2 linked regions of the Sphaerisporangium krabiense genome follow. The protein of the gene in region 2 binds, or shares a complex with, the protein of the main gene of each other region. Links are inferred from orthologs where the notes say so. Each region holds a gene or a part of one and is shown on either strand. Other genes may lie near its edges.

Region 1 (9,398 bases), 4.9 Mb from region 2 along the record:
ACCACGCGGTCCTCGCGCGGCAGGGCGCGGATCACACGACCCTTGGCACCCTTGTCCTTACCGGCGATGACCTGGACGAGGTCACCCTTCTTCACATGCAGCTTCGGCATCTACAACACCTCCGGCGCGAGCGAGATGATGCGCATGAACTTCTTCTCGCGCAGCTCGCGACCCACCGGACCGAAGATACGCGTGCCCCGAGGGTCACCACTGTCCTTGATGATGACCGCGGCGTTCTCGTCGAAGCGGATGTAGGAGCCGTCGGGGCGGCGGCGCTCCTTGCTGGTGCGCACCACGACAGCCTTGACCACATCACCCTTCTTGACGCCCGCGGCGGGAAGAGCGTCCTTCACCGTCGCGACGATGATGTCGCCGATACCCGCGTAGCGCCGACCCGAGCCACCGAGCACCCGGATGCACAACAGCTCCTTGGCACCCGTGTTGTCGGCGACCTTGAGCCGCGACTCCTGCTGGATCACGTCAACTCCCGTATGTCACGCCGGTTCTCATTCATTGAGCCTGGCGGAACTAGATTCGGTCTAATGCGCCCCCGGCCGGTCTTACCGGCCCGAGGGGGGACGCCACACGGGAGACCCCCTTCCGGGGGGCCTCCCGCACGGCGACTTACTTGGCCCGCTCGAGGATCTCCACGACCCGCCACCGCTTGGTGGCGGACAGCGGCCGGGTCTCCATCAGAAGGACGCGGTCGCCGACGCCGGCGGTGTTGGCCTCGTCGTGGGCCTTGTACTTGGTCGTACGGCGGATGACCTTGCCGTACAGCGGGTGCTTGACGCGGTCCTCGACGGCGACGACGACGGTCTTGTCCATCTTGTCGCTGACGACCAGACCCTCGCGGGTCTTGCGGTAGTTCCGCGCCTGGGCGGTCTCGGTGCTGGTCTCGGTGGTCTCAGCCATCGCTCGGCTCCTTCTCGACCGTGATGATGCCGAGCTCGCGCTCGCGCATCACGGTGTAGATACGGGCGATCTCGCGCCGGACGGCGCGCAGCCGCCCGTGGCTCTCCAACTGACCGGTCGCCGCCTGGAAGCGGAGGTTGAACAGCTCCTCCTTGGCTTCCTTCAGCTTCTGGACCAGCTCTTCCTGGTCAGAAGTCCGCAGCTCACCGGCGGTCAGGCCCTTAGCCATCACGCCTCACCCACTTCACGCTTGACGAACCGGCACTTCATCGGGAGCTTGTGCATCGCGCGGCGCAGGGCCTCGCGGGCGACCGGCTCGCTGACGCCGGACAGCTCGAACATGACGCGGCCGGGCTTGACGTTGGCGATCCACCACTCCGGCGAACCCTTACCGGAACCCATGCGGGTCTCGGCGGGCTTCTTCGTCAGGGGACGGTCCGGGTAGATGTTGATCCACACCTTGCCGCCACGGCGGATGTGCCGGGTCATGGCGATACGCGCGGCCTCGATCTGGCGGTTGGTCACGTAGTGGTGCTCAAGCGCCTGGATGCCGAACTCGCCGAACACGACCCTGGTGCCGCCCTTGGCGGCTCCGCTGCGGTCAGGCCGGTGCTGCTTACGGTGCTTGACCCTGCGCGGGATCAGCATGGTCAGCTCCCTTCAGCACCCGGCTGCTCCGCCGGGCCACTCTCGGGCGCCCCAGCGGGCGCGGTGCTCTCGGTCTTGGCCCCGCCGCGGCCACCGCGGCCCGCGCCGTCACGGCCACGGCCGCCGCCGCCCGCGCCACGGCCGCGCTGCGGCCGGTCGGTGCGGTCGCGACGCTGGCCGGCGCGCGCGCCGGCGGCCGCCGCCTCGCGCTCCGCGCGGCTGGTCGGGGCCTCGCCCTTGTAGATCCACACCTTCACGCCGATGCGGCCGAAGGTGGTGCGGGCCTCGTAGAAGCCGTAGTCGATGTCCGCGCGAAGGGTGTGCAGCGGCACGCGGCCCTCGCGGTAGAACTCCGAGCGCGACATCTCGGCGCCGCCGAGACGGCCGGAGCACTGGACACGGATGCCCTTGGCGCCGCTCTTCATCGCCGACTGCATGGCCTTGCGCATCGCCCGCCGGAAGGAGACCCGGCTGGAGAGCTGCTCGGCCACGCCCTGGGCGACGAGCTGAGCGTCGACCTCGGGGTTCTTGACCTCAAGGATGTTGAGCTGGACCTGCTTCTTGGTCAGCTTCTCGAGGTCGCCACGGATGCGGTCCGCCTCGGCGCCGCGGCGGCCGATGACGATGCCCGGCCGCGCGGTGTGGATGTCGACCTGGACGCGGTCGGTGGTCCGCTCGATCTCGACCTTGGAGATGCCGGCCCGCTCCATGCCCTTCTGCAGCATGCGGCGGATCGACACGTCCTCGGCGACGTAGGACTTGTACAGCTTGTCGGCGTACCACCGGCTCTTGAAGTCGGTCGTGATGCCGAGGCGGAACCCGTGCGGGTTAACCTTCTGGCCCACTAGCGGGTCCTTCCCTTCGGCTTGCCCTGGCGCTCGGGCCGGGCTTCGACGATCACGGTGATGTGGCTCGTCCGCTTGTTGATCCGATAGGCACGGCCCTGGGCACGGGGACGGAACCGCTTCAGCGTCGGGCCCTCGTCGACCCACGCCCGGCTCACGACCAGCGACTCGCGATCGAGCTTGAAGTTGTGCTCGGCGTTCGCCATCGCGCTCGACAGCACCTTGTAGATCGGCTCGCTCGCCGCCTGGGTGGCGAACTGCAGCACGGCCTGCGCCTCCGAAGCGGGCAGCCCGCGAATAAGGTCCACCACGCGGCGGGCCTTCTGGGGCGTGACGCGGACGAACCGCGCCTGAGCCCTGGCTTCCATCGCTTACTCCTCGTTTCTGAAAGGCGCTTACCGCCGGCTACGCCGGTCTTCCTTGACGTGGCTGCGGAAGGTCCGCGTCGGCGCGAACTCGCCCAGCTTGTGGCCGATCATCGACTCGGTGACGAACACCGGGACGTGCTTGCGCCCGTCGTGAACGGCGATCGTGTGACCCAGCATGTCCGGCACGATCATGGAGCGCCGCGACCACGTCTTGATGACGTTCTTGGTGCCCTTCTCGTTCTGCGTGTCCACCTTCTTCATCAGGTGGTCGTCAACGAAAGGACCCTTCTTAAGGCTACGTGGCATTTAGGCTGCTCCTACCGCTTCTTCTTGCTCCGCCGACGGATGATCAGGCGGTCGCTGGCCTTGTTGGCCTGACGGGTACGGCCCTCGGGCTTGCCCTTGGGGTTCACCGGGTGGCGGCCACCGGAGGTCTTGCCCTCACCACCGCCGTGCGGGTGGTCGACCGGGTTCATGGCGACACCGCGGACGGTCGGGCGCTTGCCCTTCCAGCGGTTACGACCGGCCTTGCCGATGCTGATGTTGGCCTGCTCGGCGTTGCCGACCTGGCCGACCGAGGCGCGGCAGCGCACGTCGACCTGGCGCATCTCGCCGGAGGGCATGCGCAGCGTGGCCATCTGCCCTTCCTTGGCCAGCAGCTGGATCTGCGCGCCGGCGGACCGGCCGAGCTTCGCCCCGCCGCCCGGCTTCAGCTCCACGGCGTGGATGAAGGTACCGGTCGGGATGTTGCGCAGCGGCAGGCAGTTGCCCGGCTTGATGTCGGCCGCGGGGCCGTTCTCGATGCGGTCGCCCTGCTTGATCCCGGTGGGAGCGAGGATGTAGCGCTTCTCGCCGTCCGCGTAGTGCAGGAGCGCGATGCGCGAGGTCCGGTTCGGGTCGTACTCGATGTGCGCGACCTTGGCCGGGATGCCGTCCTTGTCGTGGCGCCGGAAGTCGATGATGCGGTAGGCGCGCTTGTGCCCGCCGCCCTGGTGACGCGCGGTCACACGCCCATGGACGTTACGGCCGCCCTTGCTGTGCAGGGGGGCAAGCAGCGACTTCTCGGGCGTGCTGCGCGTGATCTCGGCGAAGTCCGAGACGCTCGCGCCGCGCCGGCCCGGCGTCGTCGGCTTGTATTTACGGATGCCCATCTTTTTCGTTCATCCTTCGTCGGTGTTGCTTGGCAAAGCGGTGGTGATCAGCCGATCTGACCGAAGATGTCGATCCGGTCGCCTTCCACCAGGCTCACGATCGCCCGCTTGGTGCTCGGACGCTGGCCGTAGCCGAACCTCGTGCGCTTGCGCTTGCCCTGCCTGTTGATCGTGTTCACGCTCGTGACCTTGACGCCGAAGATCTGCTCGATAGCGATCTTGACCTGGGTCTTGTTGGCCGTCTTGCGCACCAGGAACGTGTACTTGTTGTGCTCATCGATCAGGCCGTAGCTCTTCTCGGAGACGATCGGCTTGATGATGATGTCGCGCGGGTCGGCGATCTTCTGCATCAGGCGTCTTCCTTCCCGCCGTTGCCCAGCCGCGCCACGACCTGGTCGTAGGCCTCACGGGTGAAGACCAGGTCGTCGTAGCAGAGCACGTCATAGGTGTTCAGCTGGCCGGCGTCCAGCAGGTGGACCTCCGGCGCGTTGCGCAGGCTCAGCCAGGTGAGCTCGTCGTCGGCGTCGACCACGACCAGGACGCTGCGCGCCTTGGTGATGGTGCGCAGGGCCTCGATCGCCGCCTTGGTCTTCGGGGTCTCCCCCGTGACCAGGCCGTCGACGATGTACACCCGGCCGCCGCTCGCCCGGTCGCTGAGGGCGCCGCGCAGGGCGGCGGCCTTCATCTTCTTGGGCGTCCGCTGCGAGTAGTCGCGCGGCTGCGGGCCGTGGACGGTGCCACCGCCGGCGAACTGCGGCGCGCGGGTCGAGCCCTGACGGGCGCGGCCGGTGCCCTTCTGCCGGTACGGCTTCTTGCCACCACCGCTGACCTCGCCACGGGTCTTCGTCTTGTGGGTGCCCTGGCGGCGCGCGGCCAGCTGGGCGACGACGACCTGGTGGATCAGCGGGATGTTGACCTTGGCGCCGAAGACATCCTCCGGCAGGTCGACGGTGCCGGTCTTCGCGCCGGCCGCGTCGAGGACGTCGATGGTCGTGCTCACTTCTCGGCCCCCTTCTTGGCGGCGGTGCGAATCAGCACCAGGCTCCCGTTGGCGCCGGGAACCGCACCCTTGAGCAGGATGAGGCCCTTCTCGGCGTCCACGGCGTGAACCTTGAGGTTCTGGATCGTGACGCGGGTGTTGCCCATGCGGCCCGCCATGCGCAGGCCCTTGAAGACGCGGCCCGGGGTGGCGCAGCCACCGATGGAGCCGGGCGAACGGTGCTTGCGCTGGGTGCCGTGCGAGGCGCCGAGACCGCGGAAGCCGTGCCGCTTCATGACGCCGGCGAAGCCCTTGCCCTTGCTCTTGCCGGTGACGTCCACGAACTGACCGGCCTCGAAGGTCTCGGCCGTGATCTCCTGGCCGAGGGTGTACTCGGAGGCGTCGGTGGTGCGGACCTCGACGAAGTAGCGGCGCGGGGTGATGTCGTGCTTGCGCAGGTAGTCACCCAGGGGCTTGTTGACCTTGCGCGGGTCTACCTGCCCGTAGCCGAGCTGAACAGCGGAGTAGCCGTCCTTTTCCTCACTGCGGACGCGGGTCACCACGCACGGACCGGCCTCGACGACGGTGACCGGGACGATCCGGTTCCCCTCGTCGAAGACCTGGGTCATGCCGAGCTTCTTGCCCAGGACGCCCTTGATCTGCTTAGCCATGTCAGTGCGTTCCCTCAGAGCTTGATCGAGATGTCGACGCCGGCCGGGAGGTCGAGCCGCATGAGCGAGTCGACCGTCTTCGGCGTCGGATCGATGATGTCAATCAGCCGCTTGTGCGTGCGCATTTCGAAGTGCTCACGGCTGTCCTTGTACTTGTGCGGCGAGCGGATGACGCAGTACACGTTCTTCTCGGTCGGCAACGGCACCGGGCCCGCGACCTTGGCGCCAGTCCGCGTCACCGTCTCGACGATCTTCTTGGCCGAGCTATCGATGACCTCGTGGTCATAGGCCTTAAGCCGGATGCGGATCTTCTGTCCCGCCATAGTGGCCTCGGTGTCCTTCGCTGTCGTCCTGCAAAAGTTTCGTGCGGCCTTGTGCCGCTGTCAGGTTCCCGTGGCTCGCGCCCCGTGACCCGCCTCGTCATTCCGTGATCTTGCAGTCGACTCGGTCGTCTCCGTCCGAGACGACTGCGAGATCACGGGCCTGGATCGGGCTCGGAGCTCGCCGCGGGCTCGGGGGCCTCGCGGCCCCGTCGTGGTGCGGCGGTCGGGCCCGGACTGCTCCGGCCCCGACCGCCGACCCGCGGTCGTGCTACTTGATGATCTTCGTGACCCGGCCCGCGCCGACGGTCCGTCCACCCTCGCGGATGGCGAACTTGAGGCCGTCCTCCATCGCGATGGGCTGGATGAGCTGGACGGTCATCTCGGTGTTGTCACCGGGCATGACCATCTCGGTGCCCTCGGGCAGGGTGACGACGCCCGTGACGTCCGTGGTGCGGAAGTAGAACTGCGGGCGGTAGTTGTTGAAGAACGGCGTGTGGCGGCCGCCCTCGTCCTTCGACAGGATGTAGACCTGCGCCTCGAACTCCGTGTGCGGGGTGGTCGTGCCCGGCTTGATGATGCACTGGCCGCGCTCGACGTCCTCGCGCTTGATGCCACGAAGGAGCAGACCGACGTTGTCGCCGGCGCGTCCCTCGTCGAGGAGCTTGCGGAACATCTCGACACCGGTGACGGTGGTCGTGGTGCTCTTGTCCTTGATGCCGATGATGTCGACGGTCTCGTTGACCTTGACGATGCCGCGCTCGATACGACCGGTCACGACGGTGCCGCGGCCGGTGATCGAGAACACGTCCTCGATCGGCATGAGGAACGGCTTCTCGGTGTCACGAACGGGCTCGGGGACGTTGTCGTCCACGGCGTTCATGAGCTCGATGATCGAGTCGCCCCACTTCTCGTCGCCCTCGAGCGCCTTCAGCGCCGAGACGCGGACGACCGGCAGGTCGTCGCCCGGGAACTCCTGAGCGGACAGCAGCTCGCGGACCTCGAGCTCGACGAGCTCCAGGATCTCCTCGTCATCGACCATGTCGGCCTTGTTCAGCGCGACGACGATGTAGGGGACGCCGACCTGGCGGGCCAGGAGGACGTGCTCCTTCGTCTGCGGCATCGGGCCGTCGGTGGCGGCGACCACGAGGATGGCGCCGTCCATCTGCGCGGCACCGGTGATCATGTTCTTCACGTAGTCGGCGTGACCGGGGCAGTCCACGTGGGCGTAGTGGCGCTTCTCGGTCTGGTACTCGACGTGCGCGATGGAGATGGTGATACCGCGAGCCTTCTCCTCGGGCGCCTTGTCGATCTTGTCGAACGGGGTCGCCTCATTGAGGTGAGGGAAACGGTCGTGGAGCACCTTGGTGATCGCCGCGGTCAGAGTGGTCTTGCCGTGGTCGATGTGCCCAATGGTGCCGATGTTCACGTGCGGCTTGGTCCGCTCGAACTTGGCCTTGGCCACTGCTCTGTCTCCTTAGAGATTCTGACGTGACTTGCTACTCACTCGGGCTCGGAGCCCGATGCCCGGGAGGGCGATCGCTCGCCCCCCGGGCCGTCGGGGTCTCGGACCTATTCGCCCCGAGCCTTCGCGACGATCTCCTTGGCGATGCCCGGGGGCACCTCCGCATAGGAGTTGAACTGCATGCTGTAGACAGCCCGGCCCTGGGTCTTGCTGCGCAGGTCGCCCACGTAGCCGAACATCTCTGACAGCGGGACCAGGGCCTGGATCACCTTGGCCCCGGTACGGTCCTCCATCGCCTGGATCTGCCCGCGGCGCCCGTTGAGGTCGCCGATGACGTCACCCATGTAGTCCTCGGGCGTGGTGACCTCGACGGACATCATGGGCTCAAGGATCACGGCGTCGGCGCGGCGCGCGGCCTCCTTGAAGGCCATCGAACCGGCGATCTTGAAAGCCATTTCGGAGGAGTCGACCTCGTGGTAGGTACCGTCCTGGAGGGTGACCTTCACACCCACCATCGGGTAGCCGGCCAGAACGCCGAACTCCGCGGCCTCCTGCGCGCCCGCGTCCACCGAGGGGATGTACTCCCTGGGGATGCGGCCACCGGTGACCTTGTTCGCGAACTCGTAGCCGTCGTTGCCCTCGCCCAGCGGCTCCAGGTCGATGATCACGCGCGCGAACTGGCCGGAACCACCGGTCTGCTTCTTGTGCGTGTAGTCGACCTTCTCCACCTTGCGGCGGATGGTCTCGCGGTAGGCGACCTGCGGGCGGCCGACGTTGGCCTCGACCTTGAACTCGCGGCGCATCCGGTCGACGAGGATCTCCAGGTGGAGCTCGCCCATACCCCAGATGACCGTCTGGCCGGTCTCCTCGTCCCTGCGAACCTGGAAGGAGGGGTCCTCCTCGGCCAGGCGCTGGATCGCGGTGCCGAGCTTCTCCTGGTCGCCCTTGGTCTTGGGCTCGATGGCCACGTTGATGACCGGGGCGGGGAAGTTCATCGACTCCAGGACGACCTGGTTGGTCGGGTCGGAGAGGGTGTCACCGGTGGTGGTGTCCTTCAGGCCCATGACGGCGACGATCTGACCGGCGATCGCCGACGAGCGCTCCTCGCGCTTGTTGGCGTGCATCTGGTAGATCTTGCCGATCCGCTCCTTCTTGCCCTTCACCGAGTTGATCACCGCGGTGCCGGTCTCGAGCGTGCCCGAGTAGATGCGGATGTAGGTGAGCTTGCCCAGGTGCTGGTCGCTCATGATCTTGAAGGCCAGGGCGGCGAACGGCTCGTTCGGGTCCGCGTGCCGCTCGATCTCCTGCTCCTCGTTGCCGACCGCGTGCCCCTTGAAGGCGGGGATGTCGGTCGGGGCCGGGAGGTAGGCGACGATCGCGTCGAGCAGGGGCTGGACGCCCTTGTTCTTGAACGCGGTGCCGCACAGGACCGGGTTGAGCGCGCTGGACAGCGTCGTGCGGCGGATGGCGGCGACGAGCTGCTCCTCGGTGGGCTCGACGCCCTCCAGGTAGAGCTCCATGAGCTCGTCGTCGTTCTCGGCCACGGTCTCGATGAGCTTGTCGCGCCACTCGCGGGCCACCTCGGCGTGGTCGGCCGGGATGTCGACGGTGTCGTACATCTCGCCCTTGGCCGCCTCGGCGCTCCAGAGCAGGCCCTTCATCTTCACCAGGTCGATGACGCCCTTGAAGTCGGCCTCGACGCCCCACGGAAGCTGGATGACCAGCGGCGTGGCGCCCAGGCGCGACACGATCATGTCGACGCAGCGGTGGAACTCGGCGCCGACGCGGTCCATCTTGTTGACGAAGCAGATGCGCGGGACGCCGTAGCGGTCCGCCTGCCGCCAGACCGTCTCGGACTGGGGCTCGACGCCGGCGACGGCGTCGAAGACGGCGACGGCGCCGTCGAGGACGCGCAGGGAGCGCTCGACCTCGACGGTGAAGTCGACGTGGCCGGGAGTGTCGATGATGTTGATCGTGTGATCAAGCCAACTACAGGTGGTCGCGGCGGAGGTGATGGTGATGCCGCGCTCCTGCTC
Region 2 (9,300 bases):
ACCTCGGGGGTGACCGCGTAGAAGATCTCCATCACGCTCTTGGAGACCTCGGAGTACTTGCCGTGGCTCGGCGGGATCACCACGGCCTGCGGGCAGAGGCGGCGGGCGCGGGTCATCGGCATCGCCGAGTGGACGCCGAACCGTCTGGCCTCGTAGGTGGCGCTGAGCACCACGCCGCGGGCGCCCGCCGCACCGATGATCACCGGGGTGCCCTTGAGCTCGGGACGCTCCAGCAGCTCGACGCTGGCGTAGAAGGCGTCCATGTCGACGTGCAGGATCGGGCACCCGGTGTCGTCGGCCGGCGGCGCCTGGGCCGGGGGGCGCCTCCGCCCCGGCTCGGGCCGCAGAACCTGCTTGCGCGACACACCTCGATCCTACCCGAACACGCGTTCTAGCCGCCGGGCGGCACGCCGTGACGTGGTCAGCGCCGGGCGAGGACGTGGAGCTGGGTGGCGATGTCGCGCAGCACGGGGTGGGCGGCGGCGGCCTGCTCCAGCGCCACCAGCGCGCGGGCCGCGCCGGGCTCGCCGTCGAGCAGGCGGCCCGGCACCAGGTCGGCGAAGACGCGCACGCCCCTGACCTCGCCGGGCGCGAACCCCGCGGCCGACAGCAGGCCGGCCAGCGCCGCGCCGCCGAACCTGCGCGGCGTCGGGTCCTGGTCGCCCCAGCGGCCCGAGGGGTCGGACAGGGCCTGGCGCGCCTCGTCGAAGTGGCCGGCGAGCGAACGGTGGATCGCGGTCGCGACCGGGTTGGCCGCGAGGACGCTGATCAGCCCGCCCGGCCGCAGCAGGCCCGCGACGGCGGCCAGCGCCCCGGCGGGGTCCTCGACGTACTCGAGGACGCTGTGGCACAGCACCAGGTCGGCGCAGCCGGGGTCCAGCACGTGGCGCAGGTCGGCGGTGTCGCCCTGGATGCCCTTGACCGCCACCCCCGCCTCGGCGGCCCGGCGCTCCAGGGCGGCCAGGGAGTCGGGGCTGGGGTCCACCACGGTGACGGCGTGGCCGAGCCCGGCCAGCGGCACGGCGAAGCCGCCCGTGCCGCCCCCGGCGTCGACGATGTCGAGCCGCTCGCGCCCGGTCGCGTCCGCCAGTCCGGCGAGCGCGGCGCGCAGGGCCTCCCAGACCACGGCGGTGCGCACCGCCGGGGTGGCGGCCGCCTGGCGTGTGGGGCCTTCGGTGGGCACGTTCAGCTCGCCTCCTCGCGAGGACGCCGATCGGAACCTCGATCGGGGACGTCGGTAGGGGCCCAGCCTACCCGCGGCCGACGGCCCCCCACGCGCGGGAGGCGGCGCGCCCTACAGGACGAGGGACGGCTTGAGCTGCTTGAACCGGGCCAGCAGGCCGTTGACGAACTGCGGCGACTCGTCGGTGGAGAGCTCGGAGGCCAGGTGCACCCACTCGCTGATGACCACGGCCTCCGGGACGTCGGGCATCCACAGCAGTTCGTAGGTGCCGGCGCGCAGCAGGTTGCGGTCCACGGCGGGCATGCGGTCGAGGGTCCAGCCCTCGGAGTAGGTGGAGATCAGCTCGTCGACGCGGGCGCGGTGCCGGTCCACGCCCTCGACCAGGGCCGAGGTGTACTCGTTGACCGGCGGCTCGGCCCGCTCGACGCGCTCGGCGAGCACCTTGGTCGCCCGCTCGCTCCGCAGTTCCGCCTCGAAGAGGATGTCCAGTGCGCGCCTGCGCGCCTTTCCCCGCGCGGACACTCAGGCCCGGCCGAGGTACTCGCCGGTGCGAGTGTCGACCTTGACCTTCTCACCCGTGGTGATGAAGAGAGGGACCTTGATCTCGGCGCCGGTCTCCAGCGTGGCGGGCTTGGTGCCGCCGGTGGAGCGGTCGCCCTGCAGACCCGGCTCGGTCTGGGCGATGGTCAGCTCGACGGCGGCGGGAAGCTCGACGTACAGGACGTTGCCGTCGTTGATCGCCACCGTGGCGAGGCCGTTCTCCAGCAGGTAGTTGGCCGCGTCGCCGACCGTGGGACGCGGGACGTTCAGCATGTCGTAGGTCTCGGTGTCCATGAACACGAACTCGTCGCCGTCGAGGTAGGAGAACTGCATCTCGCGCTTGTCGACGTTGGCCACCTCGACCTTGACGCCCGCGTTGAAGGTCTTGTCCACGACCTTGCCCGAGAGCACGTTCTTCAGCTTGGTGCGGACGAAGGCGCCGCCCTTACCGGGCTTGACGTGCTGGAACTCCACCACGCTCCACAGCTCGCCGCCGTCGAGCCTGAGCACAAGGCCGGTCTTGAGGTCGTTGGTCGTCGCCACTCGTAATCTCCTGCGTCGTGATGGTCACGCTGAGCTCGGCCGCTTTCCCGCCCGTCACAGGACCAGCAGTTCCTTGGTCGTCCGGGTGAGGAGTTCCGGGCCGCCGGCACGCGTGACGAGAGTGTCCTCGATCCGGACGCCGCCCCTGCCCGGCAGGTAGACACCGGGCTCGACGGTGATCGGAACTCGATCCTCAAGTCTACCGGCACCCGTGGAACGCAGGAACGGATCCTCGTGGATCTCCAGGCCGACGCCGTGGCCGAGCCCGTGCCCGAAGTGCTCGCCGTGCCCGGCCGCCTCGATGAGCCCGCGCGCCGCCCCGTCCACCTCGGCGATGTCCGCGCCGGGGGCCAGGGCCTCGCGCCCGGCGCGCTGCGCGCGCAGGACCAGCTCGTACAGGTCGCGCTGCCAGGCGGCGGGCTCGCCCACGGCGACCGTCCGGGTCATGTCGGCGTGGTAGCCCTGGTACAGGGCGCCGAAGTCCATGGTGACCAGGTCGCCGCGCTCGATGGGACGAGCGGTGGGCGCGTGGTGGGGCACCGAGCCGTTGGGGCCGCTCGCCACGATGGTGTCGAAGGCGGGCCGGTCGGCGCCGAGCTCGCCCATGCGGGCCTCCAGCGCGCGGGCCAGCTCCCGCTCGGTCGTGCCGGGCGCGATCGCGGGCAGGACGTCGGCGAACGCCTGGTCGGTCAGCTCGCAGGCGACGCGCAGCGCGTCGATCTCGCTCTCGTCCTTGACCACCCGCAGCGCCTCCACCGGCCGGTCCAGGGGGACGAGGTCGCCGCCGAGGCGCCGGTACAGGGCCACTGACATGTCGTGCGCCTCGATGCCGGGCCGGGCGGCCATCCCGGCCAGGGAGCCGGCCACGTCGCGCCGCTCGACGACCTCGACGCCGGCGCAGTGGCGGCGCGCGGTCTCGATGTACCGGGAGTCGGTGGCGAGGACGGCCGAGGCGTCCGCCCGCACGAGCACCGCGGCGTTCGAGCTGGCCAGCCCGGTCAGGTAGCGCACGTTGACGCCGCGGGTGACCAGCAGGGCGTCCACGTCGTGCCCGGCCAGCAGCGCGGCGAGCCGGGTGCGCCGCGTGTGGTGAATGGCGGTCATGTCCGAGACTGTACGGCCTCGCCCGTCATATCCCGCCGGGGATCAGGCGGCGATGTCGCGGATCTTCTCGACGAGCCGGACGCGCTCCTCGTGGGTGGCGGCGAGCGGGGCGACGTTGAGCGTGGTGACCCCGGACTCCTTCAGCGCGGCGACGCGTTCCCTGACGAAGCCCTCGGGGCCGACGAGCGACATCTTCTCCAGTAGCTCTCTCGGCACCGCCGCCGCGGCCTCGTCCTTCTTGCCGTCCAGGTAGAGGTCCTGGATGAGCCGGGCCTCCTTCTCGTAGCCGTAGCGGCGGGCCAGGTCGTTGTAGAAGTTCCTGCCCCTGGCGCCCATGCCGCCGATGTAGAGCGCGGCCATGGGGCGGCCGAGCTCGAGCAGGTCCCCCGCGTCCTCGCCGATGGCGAGGGCGGCCTGGGCGATGACGTCCAGCTCGCCGAGGTCGCCTGAGCGCCGGGCCGTGCCCGCCTTCAGCGACGGGCCCCACACCTCGGCGGCCTTCTCGGGGACGTAGAAGATCGGCTCCCAGCCCTCGGCCAGCTCGGCGGTCAGCTCGACGTTCTTCGGGCCGATGGCGGCGAGCACGATGGGGATGCGCGGGCGCACCGGGTGGTTGATCAGCTTGAGCGGCTTGCCGAGCCCGGTGCCCTGGCCGGGGGGCAGCGGCAGCGTGTAGTGCGCGCCCTCGTAGGTGAGCCGCTCGCGCCGCCAGACCTTGCGGCAGATCTCGATCACCTCGCGGGTGCGGCCGAGCGGCGCGGTGTAGGGCACGCCGTGGAAGCCCTCGACGACCTGCGGCCCGGAGGCGCCGAGGCCGAGCACGAAGCGGCCGTCGGAGACGTAGTCCATGCCGGCGGCGGTCATGGCGAGCAGGGAGGGGGTGCGCGAGTAGATCGGCAGGATGCCCGAGGCGATCTGGACGCGCCGGGTGCGGGCGGCGATGTAGCCCATCTGGCTCACGGCGTCGAAGCCGTAGGCCTCGGCGACGAAGACGATGTCGAGCCCGGCGCTCTCGTAGTCCGCCAGCTCGGCCACCGTCTCCTTGAAGCCACCCGCGTAGTTGAGCGCCATGCCCACGCGCATGTCGAGTCCCCTCGCCAAAGAAACCGAATGATGTTCCAGTCACGGACAGGCTACCGAGTCCCCCGGCGGCGGGAAAGCCCGGCGCGCGCGGCGTCTCCCGCCCGGCCGCCGCTGCCGCCCCTCAGGGCCGGTCGCGGCCGTCCGGCGCGACCGGCGGCCGCGGCACGGCGGTGAGGCGCTCCAGGTCGGCCACGGTGTCGATGTCGGCCGGGTCCCCGGCGTCGTCGCAGGGCACGGGCGTGACCAGTTCGGGATGGGCGCGCAGGAAGGGGCGCGCGCCCGCGTCCCCGGCGGCGAGCCTCAGGACCTCGCCGAAGTGCTCGCGGCCGATCAGCACCGGGTTGCGCGGCGCGCCGCCGTAGGTGGCGACCGCCACCGCCGCGCCCGCCGCCCGCGCCACGATCAGCCGGCGCACGGCCTCGGCGCGGACCAGCGGCTGGTCGGCCAGGGCCACCACGACCGCGTCCGCGGCGGGCGGGAGCGCGTCGAGCCCGGCGCGCAGCGAGGACGCCATGCCGGTGCGCCAGTCGGGATTGCGGACGGCGACGGCCCCGCCGACCCGCACCTCGGCCGCGCCGAGCACCACGACGACCGGATGGCAGCCGCCCTCGCGCAGCAGGCGCGCCCCGCGGTCGGCCAGCCGCTCCCCCTGGAACTCCAGCAGCGCCTTGGGCGTGCCGAGCCGCGTCCCCGCCCCCGCGGCCAGCAACAGCCCGGCGCACGGCCCGCTCATCCGCCGCCCCCCGTGCCGGGATCTGCCATGCTCATCCGCCGCCCCGCGTGCCGGGACCGGTCGCGCCCGTGTCGTGCCCGCCGTCCGCCGGGCCGTGGATGCGGCCGGTGGTGTCGCTGAGCGCGCGGCCCGAGCCGCCCCAGCGGAGCTGTATCAGCTCGGCGGCGATGGACACGGCGGTCTCCTCAGGGGTGCGCGCCCCGAGGTCCAGCCCGATCGGGGAGCGCAGCCGGGCCAGCTCGTCCGCGGTGAGGCCCGCCTCGCGCAGCCGGGCCAGGCGGTCCTCGTGGGTGCGGCGCGACCCCATCGCGCCGACGTACCCGGCCTCGGTGCGCAGCGCGACCTCCAGCAGGGGGACGTCGAACTTCGGGTCGTGGGTGAGCACGCAGATCACCGTGCGGGCGTCGACGTGGGCGGTGGAGAGGTAGTCGTGCGGCCACTTGACGACGACCTCGTCCGCCTCGGGGAAGCGCTTGGCCGTGGCGAACACCGGGCGGGCGTCGCACACCACGACGTGGTAGCCGAGGAACCTGCCGATCCTGGCGACGGCGGCGGCGAAGTCGATGGCCCCGAAGACGAGCATGCGCGGCGGCGGGGCGAAGGAGTGGACGAAGACCGGCAGCTCGTCCAGACGCCGCTCGCCGCGCGTCCCGTACCTGCGCACGGACGTGAGCCCCTGGGCGAGCATGCCGCGGGCGTCGTCGTCCACGGCGGCGTCGAGCCGGGCGGGCCCGAGCGAGCCGGAGGCGCGGCCGGGCCACACCACCCGGCGCGCGCCCCGCCGCCGGGGGCCGGGCAGGACGGTGGCGACGGCCACCGGCTCGTGGCGGCGCACCGAGGCCGCGATCTCGCCGAGCTCGGGGAAGTCGTCCTTGGACACAGGCTCGACGAGGATGTCGATGATCCCGCCGCAGGTGAGCCCGACCGAGAAGGCGTCGTCGTCGCTGACCCCGTACCGCTGGAGCACCGGGCGCCCTCCGGCGGCGACCTCGCGCGACAGCTCGTACACCGCGCCCTCGACGCAGCCGCCGGACACGCTGCCGACGGCCTCGTCCCCGAGGACGGCCATGGACGCGCCGGGCGGCCGGGGCGCGCTGCGGAAGGTGTCCACGACGGTGGCCACCCCGAACCGCTCCCCCGCCTCCCACCAGCGCACGATCTGGGAGAGCACGTCACGCATGCGACAGCCTTTCCGCGAGCTCCTCGAAGGCGGCCAGGCTGTGCCCGGCGACGAACGCCCCGACGTAGGGCAGCGCGGCGCGCATGCCGCCGGTCAGCGGCTGGTACCCCTCGTGCCCTTTGTGGGGGTTCGCCCACACGACCCGATAGGCGAGGCGGGACAGCCGGGCCATCTGCCGGCCGAGCAGGGACGGGTCGCCGCGCTCCCAGCCGTCCGAGGCGATCACGACGATGGCGCCCCTGGCCGTGGAGCCGGCGTCGAGGAACCGCTTGAGCTCCTCGCCCAGCCGGGTGCCGCCGCGCCAGTCGGGGACGGCGGCCGAGACCTCGCGCATGGCCGCGCCGGGGTCGCGGTGGCGCAGCGCGGGGGTGATCCGGGTGAGCCGGGTGCCGACGCTGAACACCTCGGTGGCGCGCGGCTCGCACCGCACCAGCGCGTGGGCGAACCGCAGCAGCGTGTCGGCGTAGGGGGCCATGGAGCCGCTGACGTCGACCAGCAGCACGACGCGGCGGGGCCGCACCCGGCGCGACCTGCGGCGCAGGCGGGCGATCTCGCCGCCCCTGCGCAGGGTCTCGCGCATCGTGCGGCGCGGGTCGAGCCTGCCCCGAGGGGAGGATGCGAACCGGCGGGAGCGGCGCGGCTCCCTGCGGGCGCGCAGCAGCCCGATCATGCGGTGCACCTCGGCCAGCTCGGCGGGGGTCATGCGGGCGACGTCGCGGTGCCTGAGCACCTCGGCCCAGGCCGCCGTGGCCGCCAGGGCCTCGCGGGAGGCGTCGCCGGAGGGGCCGTCGCCGTCCAGGGCCATCGTGTGGCGGACGACGGTGACCACGGGGGCCGGGCGGCCCGGCCCGGGGCGCTCGCCACCGAAGTAGGCGGCGAAGCAGCGGTCGTAGCGGGGCAGGTCGTCGGGGCCGGCGCACATGGTGAGGCGGCCGGCCCAGTAGACGGCCGCGCGGTCGGCGGCGCCCAGGTGGGCGGCGGCGTCCAGCATGGCCTGGGTGCGCTCGTGGTCGGCGGGAACGCCCGCGGCGCGCAGGGTGCGGGCGAATCCGGTGACCGTCGCGGCCAGGGCGGCCGCGTCCCCGGTGCGCGCGGGGCTCGTGACGACCGTCCCGAAGGGACCGCCGCCGGGTGCCGGACGGGCGCCGGAGGGGGGACGGGCGGGGTCAGGCATGGCGGAGCAGTCCGTTCGTCAGGACGGTCTGCTGGTCCTCGCGGTACTTCAGCAGGGCGCCGAGCGTGGCGGCGGCCAGGCCCGGGTCCAGGTCGCGCGCGCCGAGCGTGAGAAGGGCGCCGGTCCAGTCGAGGGTCTCGGCGACGCCGGGCGGCTTGACCAGGCCGGCCGCGCGCAGGCGCCCGGCCGCGGCGGCGACCTGGGCGGCGAGCGCCTCGGTGCAGGCGGGCAGCCGCCGCAGGAGTATCGCCACCTCCCGCTCGAACGGAGGGTGCTCCAGCCAGTGGTACAGGCACCGGCGCTTCAGCGCGTCGTGGACGTCGCGGGTGCGGTTGGAGGTGACGACCACCACGGGCGGCTCGGCGGCCCGCACGGTGCCGAGCTCGGGGATGGAGATGCTGAAGTCGGAGAGGACCTCCAGCAGGAACGCCTCGAACTCGTCGTCGGCGCGGTCGATCTCGTCCACGAGCAGCACGGCGGGCCGGGTCTCCAGGGCCCTGAGCAGGGGACGGGCGATGAGGAACCTGCGGTCGTACAGCTCGCCCTCCAGGCGCGCGGCCTCGGCGGCCCCGGTGGCGCCCGTGGCCTCGGCGGCCTTGAGGTGCAGGAGCTGGCGGGCGAAGTCCCAGTCGTACAGGGCCTGCGCGGCGTCCAGGCCCTCGTAGCACTGCAGCCGGATCAGGGGCGCGCCGAGCACGGCGGCGAGGGTCTTGGCCAGCTCGGTCTTGCCGACGCCCGCCTCGCCCTCCAGGAACAGCGGCCTGCCCATCTTGAGCGCGAGGAAGCACGCGGTGGCCAGCCCCTCGCCGGCCAGATAGGCGTGGGCGTCGAGGAGCTCGGCGAGCGCGGCCGGGCCGCCGATCTCGGACGCCCGGCGTACCGGCTCCGTCACCGCGCCGGAAGCCGCATCAGAAGCTGCATCCGGCACCGCATCGGGCACCGCATCAGGAACCGCGCCCGAAGCCGCATCAGAACCTACATCCGGCACCGCATCGGGCACCGCATCAGGAACCGTGCCGGAAGCCGCATCGGCACCTGCATCCGGCATCGCATCGGGCACCGTACCGGGTGCCGCATCCGGCACCGTGCCGGACGCCACGGCGGAGACCTCTTCGGACACCTCATCAGACTACGCGCGGCGGCCCCCGTCCGCTCGGGGGCCGTACGACCCGGGAGGGCTGCCGGTGCGCGTCTGGGGCCGGTCATAAAACCCTATTGACCCGGTAGGAAATGACGGCAATTATGGGGAGGAGGCCGCACGAGAACAACCCCTGCGAGGTTCCTTGATGTCGTCCCCCGCACTGGACGTTCAGGCGGCACGGGCCCCTGGCCCGGCCGCCGGGCCGTCCACCGTCTCCGTTCCGCCCCCGCGCGCGTCCCGTGCCCCGCGCCGCGCCCGGGCCTGGCGGCGATGGCTCAGCCCTCTGGCCGTCGTCGTCCTCTGGCAGATCGCCAGCGGCGCCGGGCTGCTGCCCGAGCGCCTGCTCGCCGCGCCGAGCACGGTCGCCGCCACCGCCACCGACCTGATCGCCGAGGGCGTCCTCCCCACGGCGATCGCGGTGTCCCTGCAACGGGTCGCCATCGGCTTCGCCGCCGGCGCGATCGCCGGCGTGCTGCTCGCCGTGGTCGCCGGGCTCGGCCGCCCGGGCGAGTACGCCGTGGACCCGATCATGCAGATGCTGCGGGCGCTGCCGTTCTTCGGCCTGATCCCGCTGTTCATCCTGTGGTTCGGCATCGGCGAGACGCCCAAGGTCACCCTG

What was found.
Region 1: the proteins of nusB (region 2) and rpsJ are in contact, whole or in part, in a solved structure (PDB 3D3B), measured with the Escherichia coli proteins. The link is inferred for Sphaerisporangium krabiense from one-to-one orthologs.

What each region holds. Positions count from the first base shown.
Region 1 is NZ_JACHBR010000001.1:745,227-754,624, forward strand. The notes cover bases 4,247-7,208. They hold rpsJ (30S ribosomal protein S10), read right to left. Parts: upstream 5,901-7,208; coding sequence 5,592-5,900; downstream 4,247-5,591. Other genes in these bases: rplW (50S ribosomal protein L23), read right to left, coding at 4,247-4,277; rplD (50S ribosomal protein L4), read right to left, coding at 4,277-4,927; rplC (50S ribosomal protein L3), read right to left, coding at 4,924-5,577; tuf (elongation factor Tu), read right to left, coding at 6,169-7,208. In the rest of the region: rplX (50S ribosomal protein L24), read right to left, coding at 1-101; rplN (50S ribosomal protein L14), read right to left, coding at 111-479; rpsQ (30S ribosomal protein S17), read right to left, coding at 625-915; rpmC (50S ribosomal protein L29), read right to left, coding at 908-1,144; rplP (50S ribosomal protein L16), read right to left, coding at 1,144-1,563; rpsC (30S ribosomal protein S3), read right to left, coding at 1,566-2,408; rplV (50S ribosomal protein L22), read right to left, coding at 2,408-2,776; rpsS (30S ribosomal protein S19), read right to left, coding at 2,804-3,082; rplB (50S ribosomal protein L2), read right to left, coding at 3,094-3,927; more of rplW, read right to left, coding at 3,975-4,246; more of tuf, read right to left, coding at 7,209-7,362; fusA (elongation factor G), read right to left, coding at 7,470-9,398. UniProt on the Escherichia coli protein: Involved in the binding of tRNA to the ribosomes. Part of the processive rRNA transcription and antitermination complex (rrnTAC). The complex forms an RNA-chaperone ring around the RNA exit tunnel of RNA polymerase (RNAP).
Region 2 is NZ_JACHBR010000001.1:5,675,673-5,684,972, reverse strand. What follows is about bases 1-2,864. They hold nusB (transcription antitermination factor NusB), read right to left. Parts: upstream 1,706-2,864; coding sequence 1,295-1,705; downstream 1-1,294. Other genes in these bases: BJ981_RS24905 (M24 family metallopeptidase), read right to left, coding at 2,321-2,864; efp (elongation factor P), read right to left, coding at 1,706-2,266; BJ981_RS24920 (class I SAM-dependent methyltransferase), read right to left, coding at 422-1,183; BJ981_RS24925 (DNA polymerase IV), read right to left, coding at 1-365. In the rest of the region: more of BJ981_RS24905, read right to left, coding at 2,865-3,370; BJ981_RS24900 (LLM class F420-dependent oxidoreductase), read right to left, coding at 3,413-4,453; BJ981_RS24895 (nucleotidyltransferase family protein), read right to left, coding at 4,575-5,186; BJ981_RS24890 (XdhC family protein), read right to left, coding at 5,218-6,366; BJ981_RS24885 (vWA domain-containing protein), read right to left, coding at 6,359-7,540; BJ981_RS24880 (AAA family ATPase), read right to left, coding at 7,533-8,432; BJ981_RS24875 (ABC transporter permease), read left to right, coding at 8,827-9,300. UniProt on the Escherichia coli protein: Part of the processive rRNA transcription and antitermination complex (rrnTAC). The complex forms an RNA-chaperone ring around the RNA exit tunnel of RNA polymerase (RNAP).